3 regions of the Kitasatospora sp. NPDC057518 genome follow, and region 1 is predicted to be linked to each of the others. Evidence: riboswitches for the same ligand, from Rfam matches in the RefSeq annotation. Region 1 holds a riboswitch; each other region holds the start of a gene.
The links. Region 1 has a riboswitch for thiamine pyrophosphate ahead of thiO (glycine oxidase ThiO). Riboswitches for the same ligand answer to the same signal wherever they lie in the genome.
Positions count from the first base shown of each region.

Region 2: it holds a riboswitch for thiamine pyrophosphate, as region 1 does, so the genes downstream of both, ACFU7Z_RS09480 (purine-cytosine permease family protein) here and thiO (glycine oxidase ThiO) in region 1, are expected to answer to the same signal.
Region 3: it holds a riboswitch for thiamine pyrophosphate, as region 1 does, so the genes downstream of both, thiC (phosphomethylpyrimidine synthase ThiC) here and thiO (glycine oxidase ThiO) in region 1, are expected to answer to the same signal.

Region 1 is NZ_JBHVEU010000119.1:7,939-12,928, forward strand. It holds gene ACFU7Z_RS15035 (thiazole synthase) at 1-237, opposite strand, end outside; gene thiS (sulfur carrier protein ThiS) at 241-525, opposite strand; gene thiO (glycine oxidase ThiO) at 522-1,697, opposite strand; TPP riboswitch at 1,701-1,813, opposite strand; gene ACFU7Z_RS15050 (NAD(P)/FAD-dependent oxidoreductase) at 1,897-3,105, shown strand; gene ACFU7Z_RS15055 (Rv2175c family DNA-binding protein) at 3,158-3,523, shown strand; gene thiE (thiamine phosphate synthase) at 3,523-4,176, shown strand; gene ACFU7Z_RS15065 (polyprenyl synthetase family protein) at 4,267-4,990, opposite strand, start outside.
Region 2 is NZ_JBHVEU010000064.1:4,140-9,129, forward strand. It holds gene ACFU7Z_RS09465 (MerR family transcriptional regulator) at 1-572, opposite strand, end outside; tRNA gene ACFU7Z_RS09470 (tRNA-Ser) at 702-789, opposite strand; gene ACFU7Z_RS09475 (S1C family serine protease) at 853-2,652, opposite strand; TPP riboswitch at 2,919-3,063, shown strand; gene ACFU7Z_RS09480 (purine-cytosine permease family protein) at 3,056-4,474, shown strand; gene ACFU7Z_RS09485 (glycerophosphodiester phosphodiesterase) at 4,584-4,990, shown strand, end outside.
Region 3 is NZ_JBHVEU010000135.1:2,889-7,878, reverse strand. It holds gene ACFU7Z_RS16405 (helix-turn-helix domain-containing protein) at 1-310, opposite strand, end outside; gene ACFU7Z_RS16400 (VOC family protein) at 424-780, shown strand; gene ACFU7Z_RS16395 (SRPBCC family protein) at 798-1,229, shown strand; gene thiC (phosphomethylpyrimidine synthase ThiC) at 1,288-3,102, opposite strand; TPP riboswitch at 3,097-3,231, opposite strand; gene ACFU7Z_RS16385 (PKD domain-containing protein) at 3,471-4,990, shown strand, end outside.

The sequences.
Region 1 (4,990 bases):
GCCGGCGGTGAAGCAGCCGGCCGTGTTGGGCAGCACCCGGATGCCGTTGCGGGTCAGCACGTCCAGGACGGAGCCCTGGGTGGTGGCGTCGACCCGGCGCATCGCGACGGTGGTCAGCTCGGTGCCGGAGGCGAGCAGCGCGCGCTCCAGGACCTCCAGGCTGGGGGCGCCGCCGGTGCCCATGATCAGTCGGGAGGAGAAGGCCGTCCCGGCGATGGTCAGCAGATCGTCGGCCATGGCTCAGCCTCCCTGGACGGCGGTGAGGATCTCGATCCGGTCGCCGGTGCCCAGTGCCGTCCCGGGCCACGAACCGCGCGGCACCACGGCCTCGTTGAGCGCGGCGGCGACGCCGGTGTTGGCGGCGCTGACGGAGGCCACCAGCTCGGCGAGGGTGGTCGTGGCGGGCACCCGGCGGGGCTCGCCGTTGACGGTCAGGGCGATCTCGGCCGGGGCGACCGGGTTCGGGGCGTCCTCGTGCACGGCGTTCTCGTCTGGGGCGTGCTCGTTCGGGGCGATCTCGGTCATGCGGAGGCCTTCGCGACGGGGGATTCGGAGGAGAACCGGGTGGGGGTGAACGGCCTTGCGAGCTCGGGGACTTCACCGGTGACCAGGTACTCGGAGACCAGGTCGGCGGTCACCGGGGTGAGCAGCACGCCGTTGCGGTAGTGGCCGGTGGAGGCGACCAGCCCGGGCAGCGGGGTCGGGCCCAGCAGCGGGGCGTTGTCCGGCGAGCCGGGGCGCAGTCCGGCCGAGGTCTCGCGCAGCGGGAGTTCGGTGATCCCCGGGACCAACTCGTGGGCGTCCCGCAGGAGTTCGTACACCCCGCCGGCGGTGACGGTGGTGTCGTAGCCCTGCTCCTCGGTGGTCGCGCCGACGACCAGTTCGCCGTTCTCCCGGGGGACCAGGTACAGGTGCCGGCCGCGGACCACGGCGCGGACGTTGCGGGAGAGGAACGGCCGGTAGGCCTCCGGCACGTGCAGCCGCAGCACCTGCCCCTTCACCGGGCGGATCGCGGGCAGCACCCCCTCGGGCAGACCGGGCAGCCGGTGGCTGTGCGGGCCGGCGGCGAGCACGACCTGGTCGGCGGTCACGGTCTCGTCGGTGCTCAGCCGGGCGCCGGTCGCGCGGCCGTCCTCGACCAGCAGCTCGACGGCCTCGGCGCGGTGCAGCAGGACGCCCGCGCGCCCGCAGGCGGCGACCAGGGCGGTGAGCAGGCGTCGGGGGTCCACCTGGTGGTCGTCCGCGGCGTGCAGGGCGCCGCGGACGGCGGGGGCCAGCATCGGCTCCAGCCTGCGGGCCTCCCGGCCGGTCAGCCAGGTCGAGTCCAGGCCCAGCCGCTGGTGGAAGGCGTACAGCTCGCGCAGTTCCTCGCGGTCGTCGGAGTCCAGCGCGACGGCGATCGTGCCGCAGCGGCGGTAGCCGGTGTCCAGGCCGCCGCTCGCCTCGGAGAGTTCGGCGGCGAAGGTCTCGTACCGCTCGTTCGAGGCCATCCCGAGGCGCAGCAGCGGCTCCTCGCCGTACTGGAGCTCGGTGACCGGGGCGAGCATCCCGGCCGCGACCCCGGCGGCCCCGCCGCCGTGGGCGGGGTCGACCACGATCACGTTCCGCGCCCCGCGCCGCGCGGTGCGCCAGGCGACGGCGAGGCCGATGACGCCCCCGCCGATCACCAGCACGTCGGCATGGGTGCCTGATGGCAAGCGTGACAAGGCTGCTCTTCTCCCTTCGCCGGTATGACCCGGATCAGGTTCGGACGGTCGCAGGCCGTGTCAGCCCGCCTCTCAGCCCGGTCCGCCGGGCTCCCGTGTGGTCCTCCCACCTTAACGCCGGGGGTCGGCCCGGCCGAAGGCCCGTACGCGGGGCGGACGGCCCGGAGGCCGCCGCGTCGCGCTGAGTACAGTGGCGGGCGTGGCAGAGCTGAGCGGAACGGATCGGGTGGTCGTCGTCGGAGCCGGGCTGGCCGGGGCGCAGTGCGCCCTCAAGCTGCGGCAGGGCGGCCGGCAGGGGCGGATCACGCTGGTCGGCGAGGAGCCGCACGCGCCGTACGACCGGCCGCCGCTCTCCAAGGACGTGCTGCTCGGCAAGGCCGACTCCACCGCCCTGGACATCGACTACGGGCAGCTCGGCATCGAGCTGCTCACCGGCCGCCGCGCCACCGGCCTCACCCCCGGCGTGCTGCACACCGACGGCGGCGACCTCCCGTACGGCTCGCTGGTGATCGCCACCGGCGCCGTGCCGCGCGCCCTGCCCGGCGCCGAGCGGGCACACCTGCTGCACACCCTGGACGACGCCCTGGCGCTGCGCGCGCTGCTGCGCCCCGGGCTGCGGCTGGTGCTGGTCGGCGCGGGCTGGATCGGCGCCGAGGTGTCCACCGCGGCCCGCGCGGCGGGCTGCGAGGTGACGGTGGTCGAGGCCGGTCCGGCGCCGCTGCCCGGCGCGCTGCCGACGGAGCTCGGCTCGGCGATGGCCGCCTGGTACGCCGAGGCCGGGGTCGAGCTGCGCTGCGGGGTCGGCGTGGCCGCCGTCGAGCCCGGCGCGGTGCTGCTGGCGGACGGCTCGCACCTGCCCGCCGACGAGGTGGTGGTCGGCATCGGGGCCCGCCCCGCGACCGGCTGGCTGGCCGGCTCCGGGGTCGAGCTGGACGCGACCGGCGCCGTCGTGGTGGACGGGCGGCTGCGCACCTCGGTGCCCGGGGTCTTCGCGGCCGGCGACTGCGTCAGCTACCCCTCGGCCCGGGCCGGCGCCCGGCTGGCCGTCCAGCACTGGGACCACGCGCTGCGGTCCGGCGAGGCGGTGGCCGCCGTCGTCCTGGGCGCGGACGCGCCGGCCTACGACCCGGTGCCGTACTTCTGGTCCGAGCAGTTCGGGCGGATGGTCCAGTACGCCGGCCGGCACGCCGAGGGCGACGAGCTGGTCCGGCGCGGCGACCCGCGGGGCGCCGACTGGTCGGTGCTCTGGCTGCGCGACGGCGTGCCGAGCGCGCTGCTGACCGTGGACCGGCCGCGCGACCTGGCCCAGGGGCGGCGGCTGATCGAGCGCGGCACCGCGCTGGACCCGGCCCGGGCGGCCGACCCCGCGGTACCGCTGAAGGCGGCCGTCGCGGGGTAGGCGCGGGGCAGGTCTGGTGCGCGGTGGGCCGCGGAGGTGGCAGTCTGGTGGCGTGAGTGAGATCGAAAGCAAGATTGAATCCCTGGTCACCGACTGGATGTACCTGCCCGACATCTCGGAGCAGTGGGGGGTCCGGGTCACCGAGGTGCGTGACCTGGTCAAGAACGGCGGCCTGATCGCCGTCCGGCGCGGCCCCAACAAGTCGCTGCAGGTCCCGGCCGCGTTCATCGACGGCCCGGGCCTGGTCAAGCACCTGTCCGGCACCCTGACCGTCCTGCGGGACTGCGGGTACAACGACGCGGAGATCCTGGAGTGGCTCTTCACCGAGGACCCGTCGCTGCCCGGCAGCCCGATCCAGGCGCTGCGGGAGAACCGCGGCACCGAGGTGAAGCGCCGCGCCCAGGCGATGCTGATCTGATGGCGGCGGACACGCCGCGCGCCGGGCTCGCCGACGCCCGGCTGTACCTGTGCACCGACGCCCGCCGGGAGCAGGGCGACCTCGCCGAGTTCCTGGACGCGGCGCTGGCGGGCGGGGTGGACATCGTCCAGCTGCGCGACAAGGGCCTGGAGGCCAGGCAGGAGCTGGAGGCTCTGGAGGTCTTCGCCGACGCCTGCCGCCGGCACGGCAAGCTGCTGGCCGTCAACGACCGCGCCGACGTCGCCCACGCGGCCCGGCCGGACGTGCTGCACCTCGGCCAGGACGACCTGCCGGTGCCGGCCGCCCGGGCGATCCTCGGCGAGGACGTGCTGATCGGCCGCTCCTGCCACGCCGAGTCCGAGGTGGACGCGGCGATCGCCGAGCCCGGGGTGGACTACTTCTGCACCGGCCCGGTCTGGCCGACCCCGACCAAGCCGGGCCGCCCGGCCCCGGGCCTCGGCCTGGTCTCGTACGCGGCGAAGCGGGACACCGACCGGCCGTGGTTCGCGATCGGCGGGATCGACCTCGGCAACCTGGACGAGGTGCTCGCCGCCGGTGCCCGCCGGGTCGTCGTGGTGCGGGCCATCACGGCCGCGGCGGACCCCCGGGCGGCCGCCGCCGAGCTGTCCCGCCGGGTGCGCGCCGCGCTCTGAGCCTCCCGGATCCCGGTAGGACCCGCAGGACCCGCAGGACCGGCAGGACCCGTAGGACCGGCCCGGGGCCGTCGCCGCCCGTCAGTGCGTTCAGTACTTGCGGACGGTGGCGGCCTCGGCCAGTGCCAGCAGCACCGTACGGGCCCGCTCGTCGGCGAGCGGCGCCGCCTCCAGCGCGGCCAGCGACTGCCGCATCAGCTCCTCGATCCGGCGCTCCACCAGCTCCGGCGCCCCGCTGCGGGCGACCAGCCCGCGCAGCTCGGCGACCTCCGGGGCCGCCAGGTCCGGCGCGCCCAGCCGCTCGTCCAGGTGCCGGGCGTCGGCGGCCGGCAGGCCCCGCATCGCGTGCGCGACCAGCAGGGTGCGCTTGCCCTCGCGCAGGTCGTCCCCGGCCGGCTTGCCGGTGACGGCCGGGTCCCCGAAGACGCCGAGCAGGTCGTCGCGCAGCTGGAAGGCCTCGCCCAGCGGCAGCCCGAACGCCCCGTACGCCTCGACCAGCTCCGGCCCGGCGCCGGCCAGCAGCGCGCCCACCTGGAGCGGCCGCTCGATGGTGTACTTCGCGGACTTGTAGTGCAGGACGGTCTGCGCCCGCTCCAGCGCGCCCTCGTCCGTCGAGTCGCCGGCCACCGGCTCCAGCACGTCCAGGTACTGGCCGAGCATGACCTCGGTGCGCATCAGGTCGAACACCGGCTTGGCGGCGAGCACGGCGGCGGGCTCCAGGCCGGAGCGCAGGAACAGCTCGTCGCACCAGATCAGCAGCAGGTCGCCGAGCAGCACCGCGGCCGAGGCGCCGTACTGCTCGCGGTCGCCGCGC
Region 2 (4,990 bases), on a different contig from region 1:
GCGGCCCCGACCAGCACCGAGCCGTTGCCCTCCGGGGCGTCCTGGTAGTGGGCGACGGACGGGCCGGCCGCCTCGATCCCGGCCCCGGCCAGCCGCCGGCACAGCTCGGCGAACAGCGGCCCGATCACCGGCCCGATGTCCTCCGGCTCGTAACTCGCGGCCACACCGGTCAGTTGGGCCACCCGGACGGACGGCACCGGCTTCACCACGACATCCCGCACGGACATGGTCCCCTCGCTCTCGATCGTCCGGAGCCTCGCCTCCACCCGGGCCAGCCGCAGCTCGTCGGCCGCGATCGCCGCGGCGAGCTGGGCCCGCCGCAACCGCAGCATCCCGCGCAGCTCGGCCGCGTCCACCCGCTCGTCCAGGACGGCCCGCACCTGCTGCAGGGTGAACCCGAGCTCCTTGAGCGCGATCACCCGGTTGAGCCGGGCCAGTTGGGACGCCTCGTAGAAGCGGTAGCCGCTGACTGGGTCCACCCGGGCGGGCCGCAGCAGCCCGATCGCGTCGTAGTGGCGCAGCATCCGCACCGACACCCGGCCGTGGCTGGCGAAGTCTCCGATGTTCAACATGGTGCGACCACTCCACCCCCTGCCACCGTGTCAGGGTCAACCCCCGCCCCCGCCCGTGGCCCGGGAAACACCGAGGGCGGGTGCCGAGTGGTCTCGGCACCCGCCCTGAGCAGGTGGTTCTCCTACCGGCGGAGAGCGTGGGATTCGAACCCACGGTACGGGGTCACCGCACGACAGTTTTCAAGACTGTTCCCTTAGGCCGCTCGGGCAGCTCTCCAGGCGGAGGTCAGCCTAACGGGTCCGGCGGGGTTCGGTGCACACGTTTCGGTGCGGGCGGGGGTTACGGCTGGTCGCCCTCGCGCTGGCCGAGAGTGACCTTGGTGGTGAGGGTCTGGCCGTTGCGGGTGTACTCGACGTCGACGGTCTCGCCGGGCTTGTGCGTCCAGATCCGGCTGACCAGGGCGGGGCCGTTGTCGATCGGGACGCCGCCGAGCTTGGTGATGACGTCGCCCGGCTTGAGGCCGGCCTTGTCGGCCGCGCCGCCGGGGGTGACGGCGGGCTGGCCCTGGATGTCCTTGGTCTGGATCTGCGCGCCGTCGCCCTTGTAGTCGTCGTTGCGCAGCACGTCGAGCTTGGCGTAGACCGGCTTGCCGGTCTTGATCAGGGTGTCCGCGACCCACTTGGCCTGGTTGATCGGGATGGCGAAGCCCAGGCCGATGCTGCCGGCCCGGCCGTTGGCGGAGGCGTTGGACTGGATCGCCGAGTTGATGCCGATCACCGCGCCGCCGGAGTCGAGCAGCGGGCCGCCGGAGTTGCCGGGGTTGATGGAGGCGTCGGTCTGCAGGGCGTTCATGTACGAGGCCTGCGAGCCGGTGTCGTCGCCGGAGGCCACCGGGCGGTCCTTGGCGCTGATGATGCCGCTGGTGACGGTGGACTCCAGGCCGTACGGCGCACCGATCGCGACGGTGGCGTCGCCGACGTTGACCTTGTCGGAGTCGGCCAGCGGCAGCGGGGCCAGCTTGCTCTTGGGCGGGTTGTCGATCTTGACCACGGCGACGTCGTAGCCCTCGGCGTGGCCGAGCACCGAGGCGCTGTAGGAGCTGCCGTCGGCGAACTTGACGGTCAGTTTGCCGCCGCTGAGGGTCGGCGCGACGACGTGGTTGTTGGTGAGGATGTGGCCCTCGGTGTCGAAGACGAAGCCGGTGCCGGTGCCCGATTCGCCGTTGCCCTGCGCCTTGATGGTGACGACGCTGGGCAGCGCCTTCTGCGCGATGGCGGCGATCGAGCCGGGGACGGGCTCGTTCTTCTGGGTGTCGCTGGCCTGGACGGTGGTGCTGCGGTGGTCGTTCGCGGAGCTCCTGCGGTCGGAACTGTCGGAGACGGACACGCCGAGCGCGCCGCCGGCCACACCGGCGACCAGCGCGACGGCCGCGATCAGGGCGACCAGGCCGCCGCGCTTCTTGCGCGGGCCGCCGGGGCCGCCGGGGTACTCCGCCGGGTAGCCGAGCGGGCCGGCCGGGCCGCCGGGGTAGCCGGCGCCGCCGGAGGTGGAGTCGTGGGTGGGGCCCCAGCCGCCGAGCGGCTGGCCGGCCCCGAAGGGGTGGTGGCCGTGCGCGGCGGGGGCGGCGGGCGCGGCCGGAGCGGCGCCGTACCCCTCGTGGGCGCCGGCGGCGGGGACGCCGTGGGTCGGGGTGGCGTACGGGTTGCCGGCCGGCGGCAGGGCCGGGGCGGCGGGTGCGGCGGCCACCGGGGCGGGCGGAACGGGCGGCAGGACCGGCGGCGGCGCGTCGATGTAGCCGGTGGCCGGGTCGACGGCCGGCTCCTCGACGGCGAGTACGGCGGGTGCGGCGGGTGCCACGGGCTCGGCGGGTGCCTCCGGTGCGGGCACCTTGGTGAAGGCGACGGTGGGCTTGTGCCCACCCCCGGCCGGGACCTCCTCGGCCGGAACGGCGTCGGCGGACGGCGCCGCCTCGGCGGCGGCCTCGACCGCGCCCGCCTCCGGCTCGGGCACCCGCCGGAACGCCATGGTCGGGTTGTGCCCGCCCTGAGCGGGGCCCGCGGCAGCGGACTCGGCCGCCCCCGGCCCGGCGGGCTGCTCCCCCTGCGGCCCGGTGGGCCCAACCTCGCGCTCGGTGCTCACGGACGACCTCCATAGCTGGCAGAACCAAGGACCATAGTTTTTCGCACTGTCGATTCGTTTGCCGTAAGGACCCCTCTGAAGAACTCATAAGAATCCTTAGCCGGCACCGACACCGGCACTGGCGTCAGCACCCTCAGCGGCACTGACACCGGCTCCGGCACCTGTACCGACGGCCGGGGCTCCCCTCCCCGTCGGGCGTCCGCGATGCGGACCGCCCCGCCCTCGGCCTTGGGCGTCGGCACCCGCGCCGGTTAGCCTGGCGCTCCAAACTGACACGCGGGAGCTTGGACCCACCAGGCTGAGAGTGCGCATGTCGACCGTACGCCACACGAGTGACGGACGTTCGAGGGGGCGCTGACCGCCGGAACCTGTCCGGGTAATGCCGGCGTAGGGAGTATCGGCCATGCCGCCTGCTTCGCCATCCTCTTCTTCGGGTACGAACGCCTCCGACTCCGGCGCGAACGCCCCCGCGCCGGGCGCGACCGCCCTCCTGGAACGCGCCGAGCACGTCGAAGCGCCCCTGGTCCTGGACACCGAACCGCCGCGCACGCTGCGCTTCCGGGACCACTTCGCGCTCTGGATGAACCTGGGCGTCAGCCTGATCGGCTTCTCCACCGCCGCCACCGTGCTCGGCGCCCCCGGCAGCGAGCTGTCGCTGGCCGCCGCGGTGACCGCGATCACGATCGGTACGGCGGTCGGCACCGCGATGCTCGCCGTGGCCGCGCTGATCGGCGCCCGCACCGGCGCCCCCGCGATGGCGAACCTGCGCGGGCTGTTCGGCACCCGGCTGTCCTACCTGCCGACGGTGCTGAACATCGTGCAGTGCATCGGCTGGGGCGTCTTCGAGCTGCTGACCATCTCGGCGGGCGCGCAGACCGTCGCGCACACCACCGGCTACCGCTGGCTGTTCGTCCTGCTCGCGGGCGCGCTGACCACCGCGCTGACCATCTGGCCGCTGGGCTCGATCGCGGTGCTGCGCCGCTTCGTGGCCGGAGCGGTCGCGGTGGCGATGGTGTACTTCACCGTCCAGCTGGGCCGCCAGGGCGTGCCGGACCCGGGCGCGGGCAACTGGCACGGCTTCCTCGGCGCCACCGACGCGATGATCGCGGTGTCGGTCTCCTTCGTCCCGCTGGCCGCCGACTACACCCGGCACTCGCGCACCCCGCGCTCGGCGTTCTGGGGCAGCTTCTCCGGCTACACGGTCGCCCAGGTCTGGTGCTACGTGCTCGGCCTGATGGCGCTGCTGCAGTCGGACGGCGACCCGAACCGGATCTTCGACTCCTTCCTCGGGGTCTGGGCCGGCTGGCTGTTCCTGCTGGTGCTGGTGCTGCGCGAGACCGACCAGTCCTTCGCCAACGTGTACTCGACCGCGATGTCGGTGCAGAACCTGCTGCCGAAGGTGGACCGCCGGGTGCTCTCCGGCGCGATCGGCGTGCTGATCACCGTGCTGGCGCTGCAGATCGACGAGTTCACCGACACCTACTACGGCTTCCTCGGCCTGATCGGCTCGGTGTTCGTGCCGCTGCTGGCGGTGCTCGTGGTGGACTACTTCCTCGGCGCCGGCCGGCGCGGCTGGAACCTCTCCGCCGACGCGCCGTCCCGCTGGCTGATGCTGCTGCCGTGGGCCCTGGGCTTCGCGGTCTACCAGTTCATCGCGCCGACCAAGGTCGCGGACTGGTGGACGGACTTCTGGACCTCCGCCCAGGAGGCGCTGCACTTCACCCCGCAGGAGTGGACCTCGGCCTCGCTGTTCGCCTTCCTGGTGCCGGCCCTGGCCACCTGGGCGCTCACCCCGCTCGGCCGCCGCGCCGTCCGGGGCTGACGGAGCGGAGCGAGCGGGGGCCCGAGCGGGCCCCGCAGGTGCGGAGACGGCCCCACAGGTTGGGGCCGTCTTTGTCCGCGCTTCACCTCCGCCGCCTATCGTTGGGCCTGTGACCAGCCCAGACCTGTCCTCGGCGGCGGCGCGCACCGTGCCGCCCGTCCAGGTGATCGCCCACCGCGGTTCCTCCCACGCCCTGCCCGAGCACACCCTCGCGGCCTACCGGCGCGCGCTCGACGAGGGCGCGGACGCGCTGGAGTGCGACGTCCGGGTCACCGCCGACGGCGCGCTGGTCTGCGTGCACGACCGCCGGATCGGCCGGGTCTCCAACGGCCGGGGCACCGTTTCGGCCATGACCCTCGCCGAGCTGGAGGCGTACGACTTCGGCGCCTGGAAGACCGGCCGCCCCAGCACCGACCCGGAGCTGCGCGGCGTGCTGCGGCTGGAGCGGCTGCTGGAGCTGGTGGTGGAGTGCGGCCGCCCGGTGGACCTGGCGATCGAGACCAAGCACCCGGTGCG
Region 3 (4,990 bases), on a different contig from region 1:
CGACATACACCGTCGTCGCGGCGGGCGGGCGCCCGAGGAGGGAGGGCTCGAACCTGACCGACGTGCAGACGTCGCCGCCGGCCGGGTGCGCGAAGCGCTCCTGCTCGCCGGGCGCGCCCAGGTAGGCCGTGGTCGCGTCCAGATCGGTGTCGGTGCCGTCGGCCGACCGCCGGAACCTGCCGCGTCGCACCAGCACCAGGCGGTGGTCGTCGCGGCTCTCCGGCTGCGACCACCGGGTGTGGTCGGAGCGGCACCCCACCACGGTCACGGTGAACTCCGGCCGGGCGGCGAGGGTCGATGCGGACAGCATGCCGCGGACGGTACCCGCCGGGTACGACAGGACGGCCCGCAAGGATCTTCAAGACCTCCGGTGCCGTCACCCCGGATGCTGGGGCCCACGTGACGACAGGAAGGGAGCCATCCATGGCCGTCCACGCGGAGCTCACCGCGATCACCATCGACTGCGCCGACCCCCGGGCCCTCGCCGGGTTCTACCGCCAGGTCACCGGCTGGGACCTCGGGCAGGCCGACGACGACTTCGTCCAACTCGGCGCGGGACCGGTCCGGTTGGCCTTCCAGCGGGTCGCCGGCTACCGGGGGCCCGGCTGGCCCGACGCCGCGAAGCACGCCCACCTCGACTTCGCCGTCGCCGACCCCGAGGCCGCGGTGAAGGAGCTGCTCGCGGCGGGGGCGACCAGGCCGGAGTTCCAGCCCGGCGAAGGCGATTGGACCGTTCTCGCCGACCCCGAGGGCCACCTGTTCTGCATCGCTTCGGCCTGACGAGGAGTCGACCACCCATGGCCTCGATCCACAAGGAACTCGTCATCGACGCCCGCCCCGAAGCGGTGTGGTCGGTGCTCAGCGACTACGGCGCGGTGCACGAGCGGCTGGCGCCCGGGTTCGTCACCGACACCGTGCTGAGCTCGGACACGCGCACCGTCACCTTCGCCGACGGCACGATCGTGCTCGAACGGCTCGTCGACCTCGACCACGAGGCGATGCGGGTCGCCTACACGGTCGTCGGCGGCAGCCTCCACCCGTCCCACCACCACGCGTCCATGCAGGCCCTTCCGGAGGCCGGCGGCCGGACGAGGTTCGTGTGGCACACCGACGTCCTGCCCGAGGCCCTGGCCGCACCGATCGCCGAGTCCGTCGAGCACGGTTCGGCGGTGATCCGCCGCACGCTGGAGGCCGCCGCACCGGTCGCCGGCCCCGACGCCGGGAGGTAGCGGAGGACCGCGAAAGCGCCGCCCCGAGCTGATCGGGGCGGCGCTCCGGCGTCCCGGGTCAGTCCACCAGCGGGAGGTAGACCTTGTTGCCCTGGGCCGCGAACTCGGCGGACTTCTCGGCCATGCCGGCCAGCGCCTCGGCGTCGAACTCACTGGAGACGGCGGTGGATCCGTCGCCGTGCTCGTCGCGGATCTTCTGGGAGATCTTCATCGAGCAGAACTTCGGGCCGCACATCGAGCAGAAGTGCGCGGTCTTGGCGGGCTCGGCGGGGAGGGTCTCGTCGTGGAAGTCGCGGGCGGTCTCCGGGTCGAGGGCCAGGTTGAACTGGTCCTCCCAGCGGAACTCGAAGCGGGCGTCGGAGAGGGCGTCGTCCCAGGCCTGGGCGCCGGGGTGGCCCTTGGCCAGGTCGGCGGCGTGGGCGGCGATCTTGTAGGTGATCACGCCGGTCTTGACGTCGTCCCGGTTGGGCAGGCCCAGGTGCTCCTTGGGGGTCACGTAGCAGAGCATCGCGGTGCCCCACCAGGCGATCATCGCGGCGCCGATGCCCGAGGTGATGTGGTCGTAGCCGGGGGCGACGTCCGTGGTCAGCGGGCCGAGGGTGTAGAACGGCGCCTCGTCGCAGATCTCCTTCTGGAGATCCATGTTCTCCCGGATCTTGTTCATCGGGACGTGGCCCGGGCCCTCGATCATCACCTGGACGTCCCGCTCGCGGGCGATCCGGCCGAGCTCGCCGAGGGTCTTCAGCTCGGCGAACTGCGCCTCGTCGTTGGCGTCCGCGATCGAGCCCGGACGCAGGCCGTCACCGAGCGAGAAGGTGACGTCGTAGGAGGCGAGGATGGAGCAGAGCTCCTCGAAGTTGGTGTAGAGGAAGTTCTCCTGGTGGTGGGCCAGGCACCAGGCCGCCATGATCGAGCCGCCGCGCGAGACGATGCCGGTCTTGCGGCGCGCGGTGAGCGGGACGTAGCGCAGCAGCACGCCGGCGTGGACGGTCATGTAGTCGACGCCCTGCTCGCACTGCTCGACGATGGTGTCCCGGTACACCTCCCAGCTCAGCTCCTCGGCGCGGCCGTCCACCTTCTCCAGGGCCTGGTACAGCGGCACGGTGCCGATCGGCACGGGGGAGTTGCGCAGGATCCACTCGCGGGTGGTGTGGATGTTGCGGCCGGTGGAGAGGTCCATGACGGTGTCGGCGCCCCAGCGGGTGGCCCAGGTCATCTTCTCCACCTCCTCCTCGATCGAGGAGGTGACGGCCGAGTTGCCGATGTTGGCGTTGATCTTCACCAGGAAGTTGGTGCCGATGACGGCCGGCTCCACCTCGGGGTGGTTCACGTTGACCGGGATGACGGCCCGGCCGCGGGCCACCTCGGCCCGCACGAACTCGGGCGCCAGGCCCTCGCGCAGCGCCACGAACTCCATCTCCGGCGTCACCACGCCCCGCTTGGCGTAGGCGAGTTGGGTGACGGCGGCACCATCGCGGCCGCGCAGCGGACGGCGCGGGCGGCCGGGGAAGACGGCGTCCAGGTTGCGCAGGTTCCCGCCGCGCGGCGAGGTGTGCTTGATCCCGTCGTCCTCGGGGCGCGACTCGCGGCCGTCGTACTCCTCGACGTCGCCGCGCTGGCGGATCCAGGGGTCCCGCAGCGCGGGCAGGCCGCGCCGCACGTCGGGCTCGTACGACGGGTCGGTGTACGGGCCGGAGGTGTCGTACAGCGGGACGGTCCCGCCGTTGGTGAGCCGCACCTCGCGGTACGGGACGCGCAGGTCGGGGCGCGATCCCTCGCGGTAGGCCTTGTGCCAGGCCGGGGTCGGGTAGCCGGTGCGCTCGCTGCTGGGGGCGCTCCGGACAGACTGCGGCTGTGCTTCGAACGTGGTCATCTGACCTCTACTCCCTACGCCGGCATTACCCGGTCAGGTTCCTGCGGTCGACGCAGCCGTCGGTCCGTCCGTCGACGTCCCGGTCAGCGTCCTCTCAGCCCGGTGCTCCGAGCTCCCGCGTCGCAGGCGGTGTTGCCTGCACACGACGCCCAACACCGTAGCGAGCGGATCGCCGCAGGTCCAGAGCGCCTCACGGGCCGGCGGCCGACCGCGTCCACCGACCCCGCGGCCGAAAGTGTCCTCCCTCGCCCCCATAATGCTCACCAATACTCCGCAGACGCTCCATCAAAGTGTGTACGGCCCAACCGGGTCGCACTCACCCGGGGTTTCGCGGCTTTGACGACTTTTGGGGGAAATGCATCGTGCGCATGCGTCACGTGGCCGGGCTGAGCGCCGCCGTGGTCTCCGCGGTGGTGGGCCTGCCACTGCCTGCGGCCGCGGCCGAGCCGACCGCCGTCCTGTACGTCCAGGGCGGTCTCTGCAAGGACAGCGGACCGGGCACCCAGGCCCAGCCGCTCTGCACCGTCCAGGCCGCCGCCGACCGGGTACTGCCCGGCCAGACCGTGGAGGTCTCGCCGGGCACCTACCCCGAGGATGTGACCGTCCGGCGCTCCGGCGAGCCCGGCAAGCCGATCACCTTCCGCGGCACGGGCCGCATCGGCAAGCTGTCCTCCCTCCCGGGCAGGACGTCGACCTTCCCTGTCATCGCCGGCCCGCTGCGACAGGCGGTGAAGATATCCGGCCAGCACGACGTCGTGTTCTCCGGCTTCGACGTGACCCACTTCGAGCTCGACGGGGTCAGCCGGGTCGAGCTCTCCGGCAACTGGATCGAGCAGCGGGACGACAAGATCGCTCGGCCGGCCGTCGCCGTCACCGGCGCCAGCGACCACGTCCGGATCGAGCGTTCGGTCGTCCGCGCGACCACCGGTGGTGTGAAGGTCGGTGCGGGCATCGCCGGGACGGTGATCGCCGGCAACGACTTCATCTCCTCGCTCGGGGGGCCGGCCGTCTCGGTGACCGACGCACCGGGCACGGTCGTCACCCACAACACCACCAACCTGACACCCGAGGTCACCATCGACCTGGCCGGCTCGTCCGACCACTCGACGATCACCAACAACATCGTGGCCGCGAGCGCCATCCAGGTGGCCGCCGGCTCGACCGACGGAACCACCCTCGACTACAACGCCGTCTGGTCCTACAACCCCGACCGCTGGCCCAGCTACAAGTGGGCTGACGTCGCCTACAAGATGGCCCCAGAGCTACAGGCCGGGACCGGCCAGGGCCAGCACGACGTGAACTACCAGATCCCGTTCGACCTCGATTTCTCGCCCCTGTCGGTGCCCATGTCCTCCGCGGGCAACTGGCAGGCCCGCAGCGTGATCGACTCGGCCGGCCCCGAGGCGCCCGGCGTTCCGACCGTCGACCTGCTCGGCCACGACGCGTTCGACCACGAGGACGTCGCCAACACCGGACCGAACGGCGGGTTTCGCGACCGCGGCGCGTACGAGGTCATCGGCACCCTAAGCGCCAACCTCACGGTGACCCCGGAGAACGACGTCGACCCGCTCGCCGTGACGGTCAGGGCCAACCCCGTCAGCCCCTCGCGGATCACCGGCTACTCCTACGACTTCGGCGACGGCCCGGCCAAGCCGTGGGAGAACCGGTCCTCCGAGCGCCATGTGTACGCCAAGCCCGGCACCTACACCGTGCGGCTGACCATCACCGACGAGTTCGGCACCACCCGAACCGAGGAGCGGAACGTCACCGTCGACTACACCCCGGCCGGCTACACCGCGATCGCGCCGACCCGCATCCTGGACTCCCGCCAGCCCGGCGGCCGCTACCCGCGGCTCGGCCCCGGCGAGACCATCGACCTGGACCTGCG